2 regions of the Paenibacillus kribbensis genome follow, and region 2 is predicted to be linked to the other one. Evidence: predicted binding sites of a transcription regulator. Region 2 holds the regulator's gene; the other holds the start of a gene.

Region 1 (8,102 bases), 210 kb from region 2:
TGTCAATGATGCGATGGAATTTCTGTACACCTACACCTGGGGGGCAGAAGCCTATGTACATGAAGTGCAGGAGCAGTTTGGTTACTTTACCCCCTCACAGTATGAGGAATGCATTCGTAACACGCTTGGATCACAGGCGATTATTCGAGTGAACCGCCACTATTTGCAGGAGGGTTATACTAAGGCGTTGTCCGGACGTATTGAGTTGACGGATGAACAGGGACAGCCGGTTCCTTTGCCAGACAGTACTTGTCTGATCGTGATTGAGAAGCCTCAATAGGGCAGGAATTACTGGATGGAAGAAAGCTATAAAACAGCTCTGTTTTTCTTAACAAGTTTTGCATATAATACAGGTGAAGTGCCTGGTAAAATGACAATAAAGGAGCTGTGTTGAAGATGTCCAAACGTTTGATTCCCTACATCACCATGGATGGAAATGCAAAAGAAGCGATCGAATTTTATGAAAAGGCATTGGATGCGCAACAGCTTTTTGTTCAAACCTTCGGTGAAATGCCGGAAAACCCGGATTTTCCGATTCCCGCAGAGGTCAAAGGTCGTATTGGACATGCTACCCTTAAAGTTGGAGAGACCGAGCTTATGTTTTCCGATACCTTTCCCGGATCGCCGTTTAGCAGCGGGAACCAGGTGAGTATCTGTATTACAACCGACAGTGTGGAGCAAGCCGAAAAAATGTTTGCTGCTCTACAGCAAGGAGGACAGGTGGGCATGCCCTTGCAAGAAACTCACTTCAGTCCGGCCTATGGGAATGTAACGGACAAGTTTGGGGTCACATTCCAAATTTTCACAGAGGCTCGGTCGTAAAAAATGGAAAACGGTCAGATTTCGCTGTCTAGGCGATCTGGCCGTTTTTTTGCATCATTACCCTCGTTCTAGAGGTTTGGCATAGCTTTAATATGATTCAAAGAATAGCTGCATCCCTGGTGCGTCAGCAGGTCTTTCTTGAAAACCAAATTTTTTATAAAAGCTCTGCTTATTTTTTGCACTGGATAACTGGACCCACCTGATTCCGCTGGACTTACACTTTTCGAGAAGCTGATTTAAAATGGCTCGTCCCATCCCCTTGTTTTGATAATCGGGATGAACAATTAAATCACAAATGAAAGTTTGGTAGACACCATCTGAAAGAATACGACCAAACCCAACCAAATGATCGTTCTTATAGACAGTAATCACATACCAGCTATTACAAATCGCACTGTAGAGTATTTCTGGAGTATAAACTCCATTGCCATTCCAACCTGTAGTTTCATAGAGTGAAAAAAATTCTTCTTTACGTGGAAGTGTGCTCGTACATTCAAATGGCTGCATAGCTATCGCTACTCCTTACTCACCAAAATTAAAATCATCATCGGTCAGCGGCTCTACATTCATGGCGCGCACATAGCCGTTTCCTTTTTTGGAAAAGAAGTCATGCTGCTTGGTGTGGGTGCTAATGCCGTTGAATACGATCGGATTAACCTCTTCGTCTTCAAACAGCGGATCAAAGCCGAGGTTCATCATGGCTTTGTTGGCGTTGTAGCGTAAAAAGACTTTAACATCATCAACTAGCCCGATCGGGGCGTAAATTTGCTCCGTGTATTGCTCCTCATTATTGTGCAGATAGCGCAGCAATCCGACCAGCGTCTGGTAAAGATCGCGTTGCTCTTCCTCGTCCAGCTCTGCATAAATTTCCTGTGCCAGCACACCTACATATACACCGTGAATACTTTCGTCGCGCAAGATCAGGTCGATAATTTCCCCGCTGCAGGTCAGCTTGCCCTGCCCTGCCAGATAGAGAGGGTAGAAGAAGCCACTGTAAAATAAATAGCTTTCCAACAGCACCGAAGCGGCCATCGCGAGATACAGGTCTTTCGGTGTATGGATATTCATATAATACTGACGAATGGTTTCCGCTTTGGTCTGCAGATACGGATTTTCTTCTACCCAGTGAAACACACCGTCAATTTCCTCTGTGGAAGCCAGTGTTGTAAAGATGCTGCTGTACGATTTGGCATGAATTTGTTCCATCATCGCCATGAAGCTTAGTACGGCTTTACGCTGAAGCCCGTCCACATGCTCCATAATTTGCGGCATCCCCACGCCGCCTTGAATGGTATCCAGCAGCGTCAAGCCGCCAAGCACCTTCATGTAGGCCTCTTTTTCGATATCACTGAGGGTCACCCAGGTCATCTTATCGTCAGACAGTGGAATTTCATCATCTGTCCAAAATTGCATAATATTCTGGTTCCAGAACATCAGAGTGAAATCATCGTCCGAGCGATTCCAGTTTACAGCTTGTATACCTGTCATTGTTTAGCATTCTCCCTTCAGCTTGCGAGATTCCCCAGGATCTCAATAAAATGATGCAGGCGAATCATCGTATGCTTGACATACGGAAGCTGCATCCGCAAGGCCGTGATCTGACCAAACCTGCACTGGCCTGGACGTCACGCTGGATACAGCTTCTAATGAAAAGCATTTTTATATATTTATTTTCTAAACATCATGCTTTAGATCGAGCAGGTGAGGCACTCTTCCACAGACAGCTTTTTGGTACGTGTGTAGTACAACGATTTAAGTCCTTTATGTGCAGCATACAGATAGCAACGGGCTAACTGACGTGTGGTTACATCACTGTTCACATGAAGTACTGTCGAAATCCCTTGATCCACGTGAGGTTGAATTTCTGCGATCAAATCAAGCACTTTGAACTGATCCATTTGATAAGCGGATTTATAGAAGAACACATTATCCTTTTGCAAATAAGGCATTGGATAGTAAGTCGTCGAATTGGCATAAGTACGTGTTTCAATCTGCTCAACAATCGGCATCACGCTGGATGTTGCATTTTGAATATACGAAATGCTGGCCGTCGGCGCAATCGCCATACGATAGGCGTGGTACAGTCCATTTTTCATGACGTCGGTTTTCAGCTTGTCCCAATCCGCAGGAGTCGGAATATCAATCTCCTTGAACAGCTCTTGCACACGTGCGGTTGTTGGACGGTAATCTGTATTCAGATAACGGTCAAAATACACGCCAGTCGCATAATCCGATTCCTCGAACCCGTAGAAGCTTTGTCCGGTCGCTTTCGCGATTTCCATACTTTTCTCTATGGAATGATAGTTCATCGTCATGAAGAAGGTGCGGACAAAATCCTTCGCTTCGTTGCTTTCATACGCAATTTTGTTTTTGGCCAGGTAGCCGTGCAGATTCATGACACCCAGACCCACGGAATGCATTTCGCGGTTCGCTTTGGCAACACCCGGTGCATTAGCCACTTGTGTCATATCGCTGACCGAGGTGAGCGCAATCATGCCCTCATGAACGGATTCGCGGATTTTGCCATGCTCCATCACATTGACAATGTTCAGGGAAGCCAGATTGCAGCTCACATCGCGGCGGATGATATCCTGCTTGCCATAATCTGCAATTTCGGAAGTTTCCTGCAACTGGAATATTTCCGTGCACAGGTTCGACATCTTCACTTGACCCACATTTTTAAGGGCATGTGCCTGATTGGCGTTACTTTTATTCATCATGTATGGATAGCCGGATTCCAGCTGAATCATGGCAATTTTCGTCAGCATGTCACGTGCGCTCATCGCTATTTTTTTCTTCACCCGATCGTCGGCAAGCAGCGTATCGTACATTACATCCAGATCCATGTCGTCCAGATGCGTTCCATAGGCCTTGTACACACTGTACGGAGCAAATACATGCAAAGGTTCATTATCCTGAGCCAGCTTGTAAAAGCGGTTTGGCACCAGCAATCCGATGGAGAGGGTTTTGAGACGCACTCTTTCGTCCGCATTGATTTTTTTACTATCCAGGAACTCCAGTACATCCCAACCAAAAATGTTGTAGTACGCCGCGCCGGAGCCCTTGCGCTGCCCCATTTGATCCGCGTAGGAGAATCCGTCTTCCATCAGCTTCAGCACAGGCATAATACCTTTGGCTGCACCTTCTACGCCTTTGATTGCTTCGCCCCGTGACCGCAGCTTCGACAGGTTGACCGCAACGCCGCCGCCGATTTTCGACAACTGCATGCATGTGTTCAGCACGTAGTTGATCGAGTTAAGAGAGTCGTCCATTTCGAGCAGGAAGCAGGATACCAGCTCTCCACGGCGACTTTTGCCTGCATTCAGGAATGTGGGTGTGGCCGGCTGGAGGCGCTGCTCCATCATCGAGCGGGCGAGCAGCCGCGCCGTATCAACATTACCGCGTCCCAAATGCAGTGCGACTGCTGCAACCCGGTCAGGATAATGCTCCAGATAGACCTTACGGTCATTGCTTTTCAGTGCATAATCGGTATAAAACTTGGATGCCGCCATATAGGAAGGGAATTTAAACTGATAGCTATGCGTGATATGGAAAATATCTTTAACTTCATCTGCTGTATAGCTATTATAGAAATTCTCGTAATAATCATTCTCAATCATGTACAGCACTTGAGCCGCTGTATCTGCAAACTTCAGGCTGCGTTCCTGAACTTCCTTCATAAATTCTGCGACAGCCTCTTGATCCTTTTCCAATTGGAAAAAGCCGTCTGTATCGCGTTTCATCAACATGTTGTTCAATTCAATATGCCGCAACTCGGCTCACCTCCTGTTTAAAACGCTCTACATCTCCGAACGTTCCAGATAATTCAAATTTACTAATCACAGGGACATTATAATGATCAGCAATCAAATCTGCGCTTTTTGCAAAGCATTCGCCCCAATTGCGGTTGCCGCTTGCAGCTACACCGACAAGGTTTTTAGCGTTTCTTTGCAAAAAGGAAGATACCCTCTCAGGTATCTGACCAAACCCTGTCGTATATGTAATGAGTACGTATGGTTCATCTATAGTCATTTGCTCCTGGATCTGAACCGCCGGAAGCTTGAGCTTTCCAATAAATCTTTTTACATTGCCGGTCTTGGAATCATAAGCAATCAGCATTGTAGGCATCCTCCTTAACAATTAACGAAAAAAAGAAAACGGCATTACCCGCCTCTATATGTACATGTATTTTCATTCCTGTAAGTTCAAGATATCGGGCGAAAACACGTTTTTCACACTATATTTAGAGCACATTTTCTATTTTATATCTATATATAGTTTTGTCAATCGCTCCAAAGGGGATCAGAGGGCCCAGATCGGGTATAAGTCCAAGCGGGGTGCGGAAAAGAGCGAAAGAACTTTTTTTTCGTAAGTATGTTAAAAAAGTATTGGAGTTTTTGAGGTTGAAGATGTACCATTTGTCAATGGGCAATAGAATGGAAAATTTACATATTATTATATTACCTTTGAGTTTGACGGGGGTGAACGTAAGGAGCTGGAGGTGAAGGATACGGACTTCGGTATGATTGTGGTCGGGGACCGTGGGGAGCTTCATTATAAGGGTACACGTGTTGTGGGGTTTGTGAGAATGATGGAAGCGTAAAGTATAGTGTAAAGTATATTGTAGAGAGCTGGAATGACTGAAAAAATACATACCGGAGGGAAGATGACGATGCCGCACATTATTGGGGAACGAATTGTATTGAGAGAATACCGTCTGGAGGATATACCTGATATACGAAAATGGGTCAATGACCCGGAAATTACATATGGCTTAAGCGATGTGTTTATCTATCCGCATTCACAATTCAGTAGCGAATCCTTTGTACAGATGATGATTGACGGCAACTCCGAGATCAAGGGCTTTATCATTGCTCATAAAGACACACTGGACTATATCGGACAACTGGATTTATTTAAAATCAACTGGGTGAATCGGCACGCCACACTTGGTATTGTGATCGGACGTGACGGTGACCTGGGTAAGGGCTACGGACGGGAAGCGATTCGGCTAATACAGAAATTTGCATTTCATGCTCTGAACCTGCATCGGCTGGAGCTGGAGGTCTATGCGTTCAATGAACGTGCATACCGTTGCTATCTGGCTTGCGGTTTCAAAGAGGAAGGTCGGCTACGGGAAAAGCTGTTCAGAGAAGGTCAATACTATGACATTATTCAGATGGGGATTTTGCGGAGCGAATATGAAGCTGCAGAGCAAGCGAAGGAATCTTGAAAGTGAAACCGTATAAGTTATTTTACTCGGTTTAATCCGGACAAAACGAGCGAATCATAGAAGCCCGCGAAATTGCGGGCTTTTGGGGTGGATACCTGATATATTAAACTTTTTATTCGTAATATCCCTCGGTTGATTTGCGGAATTGTTTGAATTGATTAATATCATGTCCGAACCATACTTGAGAATTCGTCCGTGCAGCCAGTGTGCGAATTTTTTCCACCGTATCCCGGTAACCAAGCAGATCATAAATAATACCTGGCGGCTTGACGGGTGGACCGTAGCTTTCCGCTGAATAGATAGCGTCCGAAGCAAGGATGATCCCCCCTGTCTCCGGCAGTTCAATATGCAAGCCTATCATCCCCCAAGCATGCCCGCTGCCAAAGTTGAGAATGTTGATACCTTCAGCCAGTTCCAGGTTATCCTGATGGCGTTTGATTGTTTTCCACTGCAAGTGATTTTTGATCCATGCATCAATGTCCGCCCAGACATAAGCTCCTTCCTTTACATTACGGGCATAGTTCTGCAGCGCACCGTTCAACTCATCCTCATGTACGATAACGGTAGAATTCGTAAACATTTCCAAACATCCCGCGTGATCCAAATGCAAATGGGAGGCAATGACGTACCTAATTTCCTCAGGTCTTACATTCAATTGCTCCAGCCGGTTATGCAGGTAACATTCCTCACTGGCCACCCAAGGGGATGCCAATTGCGTTGATTCGGCCCAACGCCCTTCGCTGCCCATCGAGTTCGGATTACATGCTGTATCAAACAAAATCTTTCCCTCAGGGTGGTCGATCAATACTGTATAGATGGGGAATTCAGTGAACTCTGTTGAGGCATTAGGATTGTTAATCGTGGCCGGATTATGCATGGCGATTATCCAGTTCTTGTCCATGCTCATTCGTCCGTTATCCATCACATACAGCTTAGGCCGCGGTTTAATAATATTTGACATGTTCGTTTCCTCCCAATGAAGAGTAATTTCCAAGTGAATCTCTAGCTTCACTCTTGACGGTTACGCTGCCGTAGCGGCAGGTATAGACATATCCTAATATAAAATCTAAACTTACATAAGGAGGCACTTTAATGTGTCCAGGGTACTTTTAGGTGCATAGGAGGGGAAAGGATTTGACATCTTCAACCACAAATAAACAACCCGACATCACGCTGGCGGGTTGTGGCTATAGCAGAGTCCTTGAGATTATTTCCAACAAGTGGACGGCACTCGTCATTTACGCATTGGAGAATGGGCACATCAGATACGGGGATATTTCCAGAAGAGTCGAGGGCATTTCCAAAAAAATGCTGACACAAACGGTGCGTAAGCTGGAGCGGGATGGGCTAGTCCAACGCCATATTACACCAACAGTACCCCTTACCGTGGAATATTCGCTAACCCCTTTAGGCGAAACCTTACTTCAACCAATGAAAGAATTAAGACAGTGGGGCAGAACGAATTATTCGCATGTAGAGGAGGCGAGAGGCAATTATGATCTGAAATACAGTAAGTGAAGATTTGCAAAAGAATCTCTAATGAGTATCGTTCTACATAAAAACGGAGTAGTCGGATGGTGCTGTACAAGAGAAGTCCCATCCGACTGCGTAGTGGCACGAAGTAGTAACGATAGGTAACTTTTAAGTTCAGCTTATTTGATCGTTATTTCTCCCCGTACCATAGCTTCAGCCGATTTTGGATCAGGCCAGTGTAGACTTCTTCAGCCTTCGGTACACCTGCCTGGTCCAGTTCCTGCAGCATACGGTCATAGACGGTGTCGAACTGATCCGGCTTGGCAAGTATAGCCTCAGGAATCCGTTTGCGCACAATGTCCTGCGACTTCTGATAAATGACATTGTAGTTCGTATCGGTCGGAACCGGCATATTGTAGGCGGCACCCCACTCTTTTGCCGGGAAATCCTTTTCGTTCGGGAACAGGTCCTTCCATGTCTGGGCCTTGTATGCCTGAAGGGATTCTTTTTCGGCTTGGCTGTAATTTTCGGTAATCATTTCCGGATAGTTGGTTGTATAGTAATTGCCAGAAGG
Region 2 (8,102 bases):
TGAAGATCTAATAAAATTTTTTGAATATACGGGTCGACTGCTATGTTATAACTGACTTCTTCTACTCTTTCAAGCTTCTCTTCTACGTTGTTGGACGACATCATCAGCACTTGTGCGGATTTTGCATAGATTTGCTCATCATAGAGGGAAAAAGCATATTGAAGCCCCCCTAATACAAATACTAGCGTTGTCATCATAATCAATGTAATCGTTAAGAAAAGCTTTACGTTTAGCTTTGAATGTATATAAATATTCGCAAAATAAAACCATATCTTCTTCATATTTGTTATTCCAAATAAAATACTTCCTTTAAATTTCTTGACACAGGACTGTTATCAGGGTTTGTCTCCATTAAAGGCTCCATATAGGCCCACCATTTTTGGCAAATATCGGTTTGAGCAATTTGTTCCCATTTTTCTTCATCTTCAATTTCCAAGAAAGCAAATAAGCTCCCCGTTTCTTCATCAAGAAATATGGAATAGTTGTGCGCACCGTGCCTTTTTAGCACTTCAGCCATTTCCGGCCAAAGTTTGTCATGGCGGCGCTTGTACTCCTCATAATAATCAGGAAAAACATGCATAATACTCGCTTTTCTAATCACTTTTCAACACTCCAGACTTTAAAAACAATTTTGTCTTTTGCAGTATTTTAGGATGAATTTGTTTATCTTTCTTATTTATCTAAATTACACTAGAATACGATAGATGCCCTATGACGCAATTCACTAAAATATTGTTTTTCACATCTTTTCATTGAACCACTCTTCATTTACGAAATGCATTCTGCAATAAGAGCATTGCCGCTGCTATAAGGATCATACCCATAAAAGCGGGTGCGGCATGACCAAGTGATACATAGATTTGACCTCCAATGATAGGCCCAATTATTCTTGCTAAAGCCTGAATAGATTGGCTACCTCCTTGAATCCTTCCTTGTTCACTAGAATCGACAGACTTGGAAAGCATCCCATTGAATGAAGGCCCGAAGATCGAATCACCAAAACCAAATATAAACATTCCAGCGATAATAAGAGGATAGAATGAGAACAAAGCAGATAGCGCAATAAGACTGTAACCTATAATCTCCGAAACCATTCCAAGAATTGCTATCTGTGCATCACTAAGTTTTTTCAAAAGCTTTGGCATGATGAAACCTTGTGAAATGATGTCTTGGACGCCCATAATTGAAAACATAAGTCCGATTAGTGCAGGCGCCCAATTGAACGTATCTATTGTAAATTGTGAAAAAACTGCCTGTAGAGATCCGTTGGGTATCCAAAGTAAGAACGCTGAGAAAAGTAGCCTTTTTAAGTTTTTTATGGAGAGTATGTTTACAAGCTGTATGAATGGATTCAACCTCACTAGAGTAATCTCTTTCAGTCTATTGTTCTTTTCAAGACTCTCAGGCATAAAAAAGTATCCATAAACAACATTTAATAAAGTTATTATTGCACCAAAATACATTGGTGCAGAATAACCAAACTTGGCAATCAACCCGCCTAGAGCTGGGCCAATGGCGGAGCCTACACCTGCAACCGCACTCACCCACCCAAAGTATTTGGTGCGCTGTTCTCCAGGAGTGATGTCTGCAAAATATGCGAAGAGAGTGCTTATGCTCCCGCCTGCTATACCTTCTATTATGCGCCCGGCAAATAGTACCCATAGAGCTCCTCCCATGGCAAAAACGAAGTACCCGATTGCGGAACCCAAAAGGCATACTAAGAGTAATGGACGACGGCCATATCTGTCGCTCAAAGCTCCAAGTCCGGGGGCCGCAAAAAACACGCAGACTGCATAAACAGAGGTCAGCAGCGTGACAACTATAGCTTGATCTCCCGGATTGCTTATATAAGGCTGCACCAAGAATGGGACGACAGGTGTTATGATACTGAAGCCTATTCCGCAAAGAAACACAGACATAAGACCGAATATTAAAGCCTTTTTATCTACGGCTTGTTTTGTGTTCTGTTCATTGTATGATCTAAATTTGAACACTTAAATTCTCTCCTCAAAAGTTATAATTTAGCTTCCTCGGAAGCAAAATTATCGTATCATTATTTTGCTTCCTTGGCAACAAAATAATAGCAATAAAAATGCAGCCTGTTCTCAATAGAGCCCGGCTGCCTGTGGTTTGATTTTCATTATTCAAATTTATTCCGACTTCATATCTATACCCTGTTTCTTTATTTCCGCATCCAAATGCCTACTATACTTTTCCATGAAGCTAAGCATACTGTCAAATTGTTCCTCGGTTACCTGCTCAAATACGGCTTTATCCCGCTCTTGAAACTCTTTGTGCAATTCCTCATGGATTTTATAAATTACTTTCCCTTGTTCAGTAAGCCTAAAATAGATTTCTTTCTTGTTATCCGGCTTCTGATAGCTTTCGATAATGCCTTTTTTTATGAGCTTCTTAGTTATTTTACTTATGGCACCGCTAGTCATATAAAGGGACTCCGCAAGTTTTGTCACGTTGGAATCCACATTTCTTTCAATGTATTCGATGCAATGTACTTCAGAAGACTTATAACCCTTAAGACTGTCTTCCATCTTAGACTTATTAAGCCAAACCATCTTGTTGAATAAGTCCCTGAACCTCATTATGACCAGTTCTTCTTTGTTCATGGCCTGTCCTCCCACCCGTTGGTGCATTAGCAATATTAAAATAATTATTTTTAAAATGGAATTGACCTTGTCCTCTACCTTACCAAAAACAAAAACAGAGTGGTAGTCCTGCTCCCACCCCGAAAATTTATAAATTCTATAATGTCAAAAAAAACGGCATTTCTGCCGTTTTTCTAAAGGATGGACTCTCAGGGACTCGAACCCTGGACCAATTGATTAAGAGTCAACTGCTCTACCAACTGAGCTAAGAGTCCATAATCAAAATATTGGTGGAGCCTAGGGGGATCGAACCCCTGACCTCATCGCTGCCAGCGATGCGCTCTCCCAGCTGAGCTAAGGCCCCATTTTTTGTAATTAAAAACGTTTCAAGCGACTTCTATATCATATAAAATATTGTACCCTTTGTCAATACTTTTATAAAAAAATTATAATCATCTCCCACCATTACCCAAGATACAGGCAGCGATCAGTCGCTGGCTGTATCTTTGGATAACAGTGTTTTCAGTTCCTTCATAAACATGTTAATGTCTTTGAACTGTCGATAGACGGACGCAAAGCGTACGTAAGCGACTTCATCCACAGGGTAGAGCTGTTCCATGACCAGCTCACCGATCTGCTGGCTGTCCACCTCGGTGGCAGCCGTGTTGCGGATGGCATTTTCCACCTGGGACACGATTAAATCCAGTTGCTCGACCGATACAGGACGCTTCTCACAGGCACGGATAAGACCGCGCAGCATTTTATCACGACTGAACTCTTCACGGCTTCCATCCTTCTTGATAACCATCAAAGGGGTCTCCTCCACCATTTCAAAGGTGGTAAAACGCCTGGCACACTGCTCACATTCACGACGGCGGCGAATGGACTTGTTATCATTCGCAGGCCGCGAATCCAACACCTTCGTCCCATTGTAAGCACAATACGGACATTTCATAATATCATCACTTCCTTTTTCCAGTAAATTCCCGTTACTTTACAGTAATAATTTTGTCGAAACAGATCATAATATGTTTACCACGTCGCGAGGAGGTGAACAACAATGGCACAAGGAAACTCTGGCAACTCCAACAACCTGGTAGTCAACAAAGCCTCCGGCGCTCTGGAGCAAATGAAATATGAAATCGCTCAAGAGCTGGGTATCAGCATTCCTCAAGATGGATACCAAGGTAACATGACTTCCTATGAGAACGGTTCGCTCGGGGGCTATATCACAAAACGCCTCGTAACGATCGCCGAACAACAATTGGCAGGTCAATACCAATAATCTCGGTATCAATGTAGATGTTACCAAAAAGTGTACGGATAGGCTGTGAAGTACAGCCTGTCCTGCGCTTTTTTCATTTTAAAGGCAAAAGGCCCATATTGTCATTCACTTGTCACTCAAAACTCATTATAAATTTTTGTATATTGCCTGTAATAGTAAATGACTCGCTGCACATAATGCCGTGTCTCACCAAAGGGAATTTGTTTAATGGACTCTTCCTTTCCATCCCACACTCCCTTGTTCAGCCACTCTTGAACTTTTCCTGGTCCTGCATTGTAAGCAGCTACGACCGCTACCGGATTATCTTGAAATTTAGTAGACAGATTATGCAAATACCAGGTTCCCAGTTCAATGTTGGTCCCCGGCTCATGCTTTACATTGTCAAGCGGCACCTTCTGAACCTGAGCACTGTCCATAATCCAATTGGCGGTATCAGGCATAATCTGCATAAGCCCCAATGCGCCTTTGTTTGACTGCTTACTGGTTTTGAAATTCGTTTCGACACGGATAATAGACGCCACCAAGAAAGGGTCTACTTGATACGTCTGCGAATACTGCCGAATTTCATCCTTATACTGAATCGGATAAAACCACGACATCCAATTGGAACTGAAAAACAGAATCAAAACAAAACCGACAAACAAAGCGAGCAGGACTCTTTTTTTACGCAGTATGTTCATGCAAGTCCCTTTCGCTGCCAAAATAGCTCAATTTGCCGTTCTGTTTCAGCCAGTGTTCCACTGTTATCAATGACGATATCGGCCATGCTTCTTTTTTGTTCGATATCCATTTGCGCAGACAATCGAAGTCCGGCTTGTTCCTCTGTCAGTCCATCTCTAAGCATCAGACGCTGGAGCTGAACTTCACGCGGTACATACACAACCATAATTTCCTTGTACAAGCTCTCCAGCCCGGACTCATACAATAACGGGATATCCGCCAACACAAGCTTGTCCGGCTGCTCCCGTTCGTAAGCTACCATACGCAAACGCATCTCCTCACGTATCGCAGGATGAGTAATATCATTAAGCGCCTGTCGCTGGGCAGGGTCTGCAAATACAATCTCGCCCAGTTTTTTGCGATGCAGAGTTCCGTCGCTGTTCATCACAGCTTGTCCAAAATGCTGTATGACCGCCGCCAGCACCGGATGCCCCGGAAGCATGACTTCCCGGGCAATGGCATCTGCGTCGATCAGCAGCGCACCCTTGGCGACCAAAAGAGCCGACACGGTGCTTTTTCCGGTAGCAATCCCCCCGGTTAATCCGATATTCATGCTCTTTCACCTCATAACAGCTTCAATATGCCCATCATAATCAGTAATAATGCGGGTAACACACCCAGCGCCTTCATAAATCGGAATGCCGACAGGAAGAAGCCTGCCTTCATCCCTACGATCAAAAACGTCCCGCTGAATAATGTAATAGCCATCGCTGTAGATAGGGGTTGGAAACCCAGCATGGCTGCCCCTAACCCTGCTCCAAACGCATCGACCGATAAGGCGATGCCTAGCCAAACCGCTTCCATGGCAGATATACTGCCGGAACGGTCCGTATCTGCCGCAGACGGACTTCGAAGAATACGAATAACAAGGCCCCATTTGCGGAACTCCAGCGAAAATACGGTTCGTTCCTGCTGTATCTCTAAAGTTTCCGAAGGAGCTTCGGCTGTTTCCGTACCCTCTACATTTTTATTCTGGTCCAGAACAGATCCGCTCACAGGATCGTCCGTCAAATCCTCTTTGCGATGCAGGGCTTGAATCAAAGAATAGCAGCCAATACAGATCAGAATAACAGCACCGAGAACAGTCGTATATACAGGAGACAGGACACGGGATAGTAATGCGCCGAGCTGCATCGATAGGCCAATCACCAGACCTGAACATACAGAAATGATGGCAATCGACAACAGTGGAATTTTCATCTTGCGCAGACCATATGTAACACCGACTCCAAAACTGTCCAAACTTAGTGCAAATGCCAGTAACAGCAGGGCCCCCCAATGATTAGGCACTCCAATTCCCTCCCATGCGAAGGAAGGGCCTTACAACAGCCGAAGCCCTTCGCAGTATTGGTACTTGGAACAATATATGAGAAGGATGGGCTTGGTGTGACTATACCTGCTTAATGCAGAGGCTGGCAGACCGGGCAATGATGCGTGCCACGTCCGGCCACGACAGATTTTTCGATCAATGTACCACAGTTTACACACGGCTTTGCATTACGTCCGTAAATTTGCAGCTGATGCTGAAAGCCGCCCGTTTTACCCTGTCCGTTAACGAACGATTTGATGGATGAGCCTCCAACCTGAATCGACGCGCCCAGTGTGGAGACAATAGCTTCATGCAGAACATGAAATTGACTATCAGTCAGGCTTTTTGCCGGCTGTGCCGGATGAATGCCCGCCTTAAACAACGATTCATCTACATAAATATTCCCGATACCTACAACATATGACTGATTTAACAGCGCGGCCTTGATCGAAGTCGAACGAGTTCCGACAGCGTCACGCAGCATTTCCGGTGTAAAGGACTCGTCCATCGGCTCCAAGCCGAGCTTGTTCAGCGGCTTTTCCAGCAAATCCTGTCCTGCTGGAAATAAGTGCATCGTACCAAACTGGCGCACATCCTGATAACGCAGCTCCGTACCATCTTTAAAATGAAAGATGACATGGGTATGCTTTTCCACAGGATCATCCTGTGAATAAAGCCCATAGCGCCCTTCCATTCTAAGATGGGAGACCAGCACCAGCCCGTCCAGCAAAATCCGCAGAAACTTCCCGCGTCTCTCTACGCCCGTAATCCGGTGGCCGGCCAATTCCATCGCAAAAGCATGGATATCATCGGGCCGTTGAATGATGCGCGGCAAATTTACGGTCACATGATCTATATGTTTGTCAACGATAAGCTCGTTAAGTGTTCGTTTAATGGTTTCTACTTCCGGTAGTTCCGGCATGATGTCTTCACCTCACCCTATATTATAGCGGAAGTAGCGTCAAAATGGGACTATCTACTCATTGAAAAATCTTACTTCGCTTCATACCAATTGAAACCGTAGCTTACTTCTGCTTTAAGTGGCACAGACAGCTTCAATGCAGCCTCCATTGTAGCCGGGACAAGCTCTTTCATCGTCTCTATTTCCTCAGGCGGAACCTCAAACACAAGCTCATCATGCACTTGAAGCAGCATACGGCTGCGAAGACCGCGTTCTCGAAGCGCTGCGTCCATCTGCACCATCGCGAGCTTGATAATATCGGCGGCTGTACCCTGAATCGGCGTATTCATCGCTGTACGCTCCGCGAATGAACGCAGGTTGAAATTGCTGGCGTTGATTTCCGGCAAATAGCGTCTGCGTTCCAGCAGCGTTTTTACGTAACCGTCCCGCTTCGCATCCCTTACAATATCATCCATATAACGGCGAACGCCCTGGAACACGTCAAAATACTGGTCAATAAAGCGAGCCGCTTCCTTGCGCGTAATATTCAGGTTTTGCGACAGGCCGTAGTCGCTGATCCCGTAAACAATCCCAAAGTTGACCGCCTTGGCAGAACGCCGCATATTCGAGTCCACATCTTCCGCCGGAACACCGAACACATCGGATGCAGTCTTGGTATGGATGTCCATATCGTGGACAAAGGCTTCCTTCAAACGCTCATCATCCGAAATATCAGCGAGTACCCGCAGCTCGATCTGTGAGTAGTCTGCTGCCAAAATAGACCAGCCCGGCTCCGACGGCACAAATACTTTGCGAAGTTTGCGTCCTTCTTCGAGACGAATCGGAATGTTTTGCAAATTTGGAAATTGACTGCTCAAGCGTCCAGTTGCTGCAACCGTCTGCCGGAAATACGTATGCACTTTACCCGTTTTCTCCGAAATTTCTTTCAACAATCCTTCGACATACGTCGACTGGAGCTTCGCAATGGTGCGGTACTGCAAAATGTTTTGCACAATATCATGGTAAGGGGCCAGCTTTTCCAGCACCTCCGCATCGGTCGAGTAACCGGTTTTTGTCTTTTTAATGACAGGCAAGCCAAGCTTATCAAACAAAATCTCACCCAACTGCTTGGGCGAATTCAGGTTGAACTCTACACCGGCAATGCTATAAATCTCACCCACTAGCGTTGCAATCTGGGCTTCAAATTCTTTACCCAAAGCGCGCAGTTCCTCTACGTTCACCATAACCCCCTGCTTTTCCATATCCGCCAAAATGCGGGACAGC

Evidence for each region. Region 2 encodes NrdR, which represses ribonucleotide reductase genes. Its sites were predicted from a motif close to AACACNATATATNGTGTT; they were not measured.
Region 1: a site for NrdR is predicted at 5,056-5,073, ahead of nrdI (class Ib ribonucleoside-diphosphate reductase assembly flavoprotein NrdI). Genes of this name have one in related genera too.

The regions. Positions count from the first base shown of each region.
Region 1 covers NZ_CP020028.1:3,592,004-3,600,105, reverse strand. Annotated here, with positions in the region: gene B4V02_RS15950 (class I SAM-dependent methyltransferase) at 1-280, shown strand, start outside; gene B4V02_RS15945 (VOC family protein) at 397-822, shown strand; gene B4V02_RS15940 (GNAT family N-acetyltransferase) at 910-1,329, opposite strand; gene nrdF (class 1b ribonucleoside-diphosphate reductase subunit beta) at 1,345-2,310, opposite strand; gene nrdE (class 1b ribonucleoside-diphosphate reductase subunit alpha) at 2,511-4,595, opposite strand; gene nrdI (class Ib ribonucleoside-diphosphate reductase assembly flavoprotein NrdI) at 4,582-4,941, opposite strand; gene B4V02_RS15920 (DUF2500 domain-containing protein) at 5,324-5,425, shown strand; gene B4V02_RS15915 (GNAT family N-acetyltransferase) at 5,495-6,055, shown strand; gene ahlS (AhlS family quorum-quenching N-acyl homoserine lactonase) at 6,168-7,016, opposite strand; gene B4V02_RS15905 (winged helix-turn-helix transcriptional regulator) at 7,190-7,573, shown strand; gene B4V02_RS15900 (ABC transporter substrate-binding protein) at 7,719-8,102, opposite strand, start outside.
Region 2 covers NZ_CP020028.1:3,806,446-3,814,547, forward strand. Annotated here, with positions in the region: gene B4V02_RS16890 (cache domain-containing sensor histidine kinase) at 1-281, opposite strand, end outside; gene rhaM (L-rhamnose mutarotase) at 287-601, opposite strand; gene B4V02_RS16900 (MFS transporter) at 765-1,994, opposite strand; gene B4V02_RS16905 (MarR family transcriptional regulator) at 2,151-2,624, opposite strand; tRNA gene B4V02_RS16910 (tRNA-Lys) at 2,806-2,878, opposite strand; tRNA gene B4V02_RS16915 (tRNA-Ala) at 2,892-2,967, opposite strand; gene nrdR (transcriptional regulator NrdR) at 3,091-3,558, opposite strand; gene B4V02_RS16925 (alpha/beta-type small acid-soluble spore protein) at 3,664-3,888, shown strand; gene B4V02_RS16930 (lytic transglycosylase domain-containing protein) at 4,005-4,568, opposite strand; gene coaE (dephospho-CoA kinase) at 4,565-5,161, opposite strand; gene B4V02_RS16940 (MntP/YtaF family protein) at 5,173-5,898, opposite strand; gene mutM (DNA-formamidopyrimidine glycosylase) at 6,009-6,839, opposite strand; gene polA (DNA polymerase I) at 6,911-8,102, opposite strand, start outside.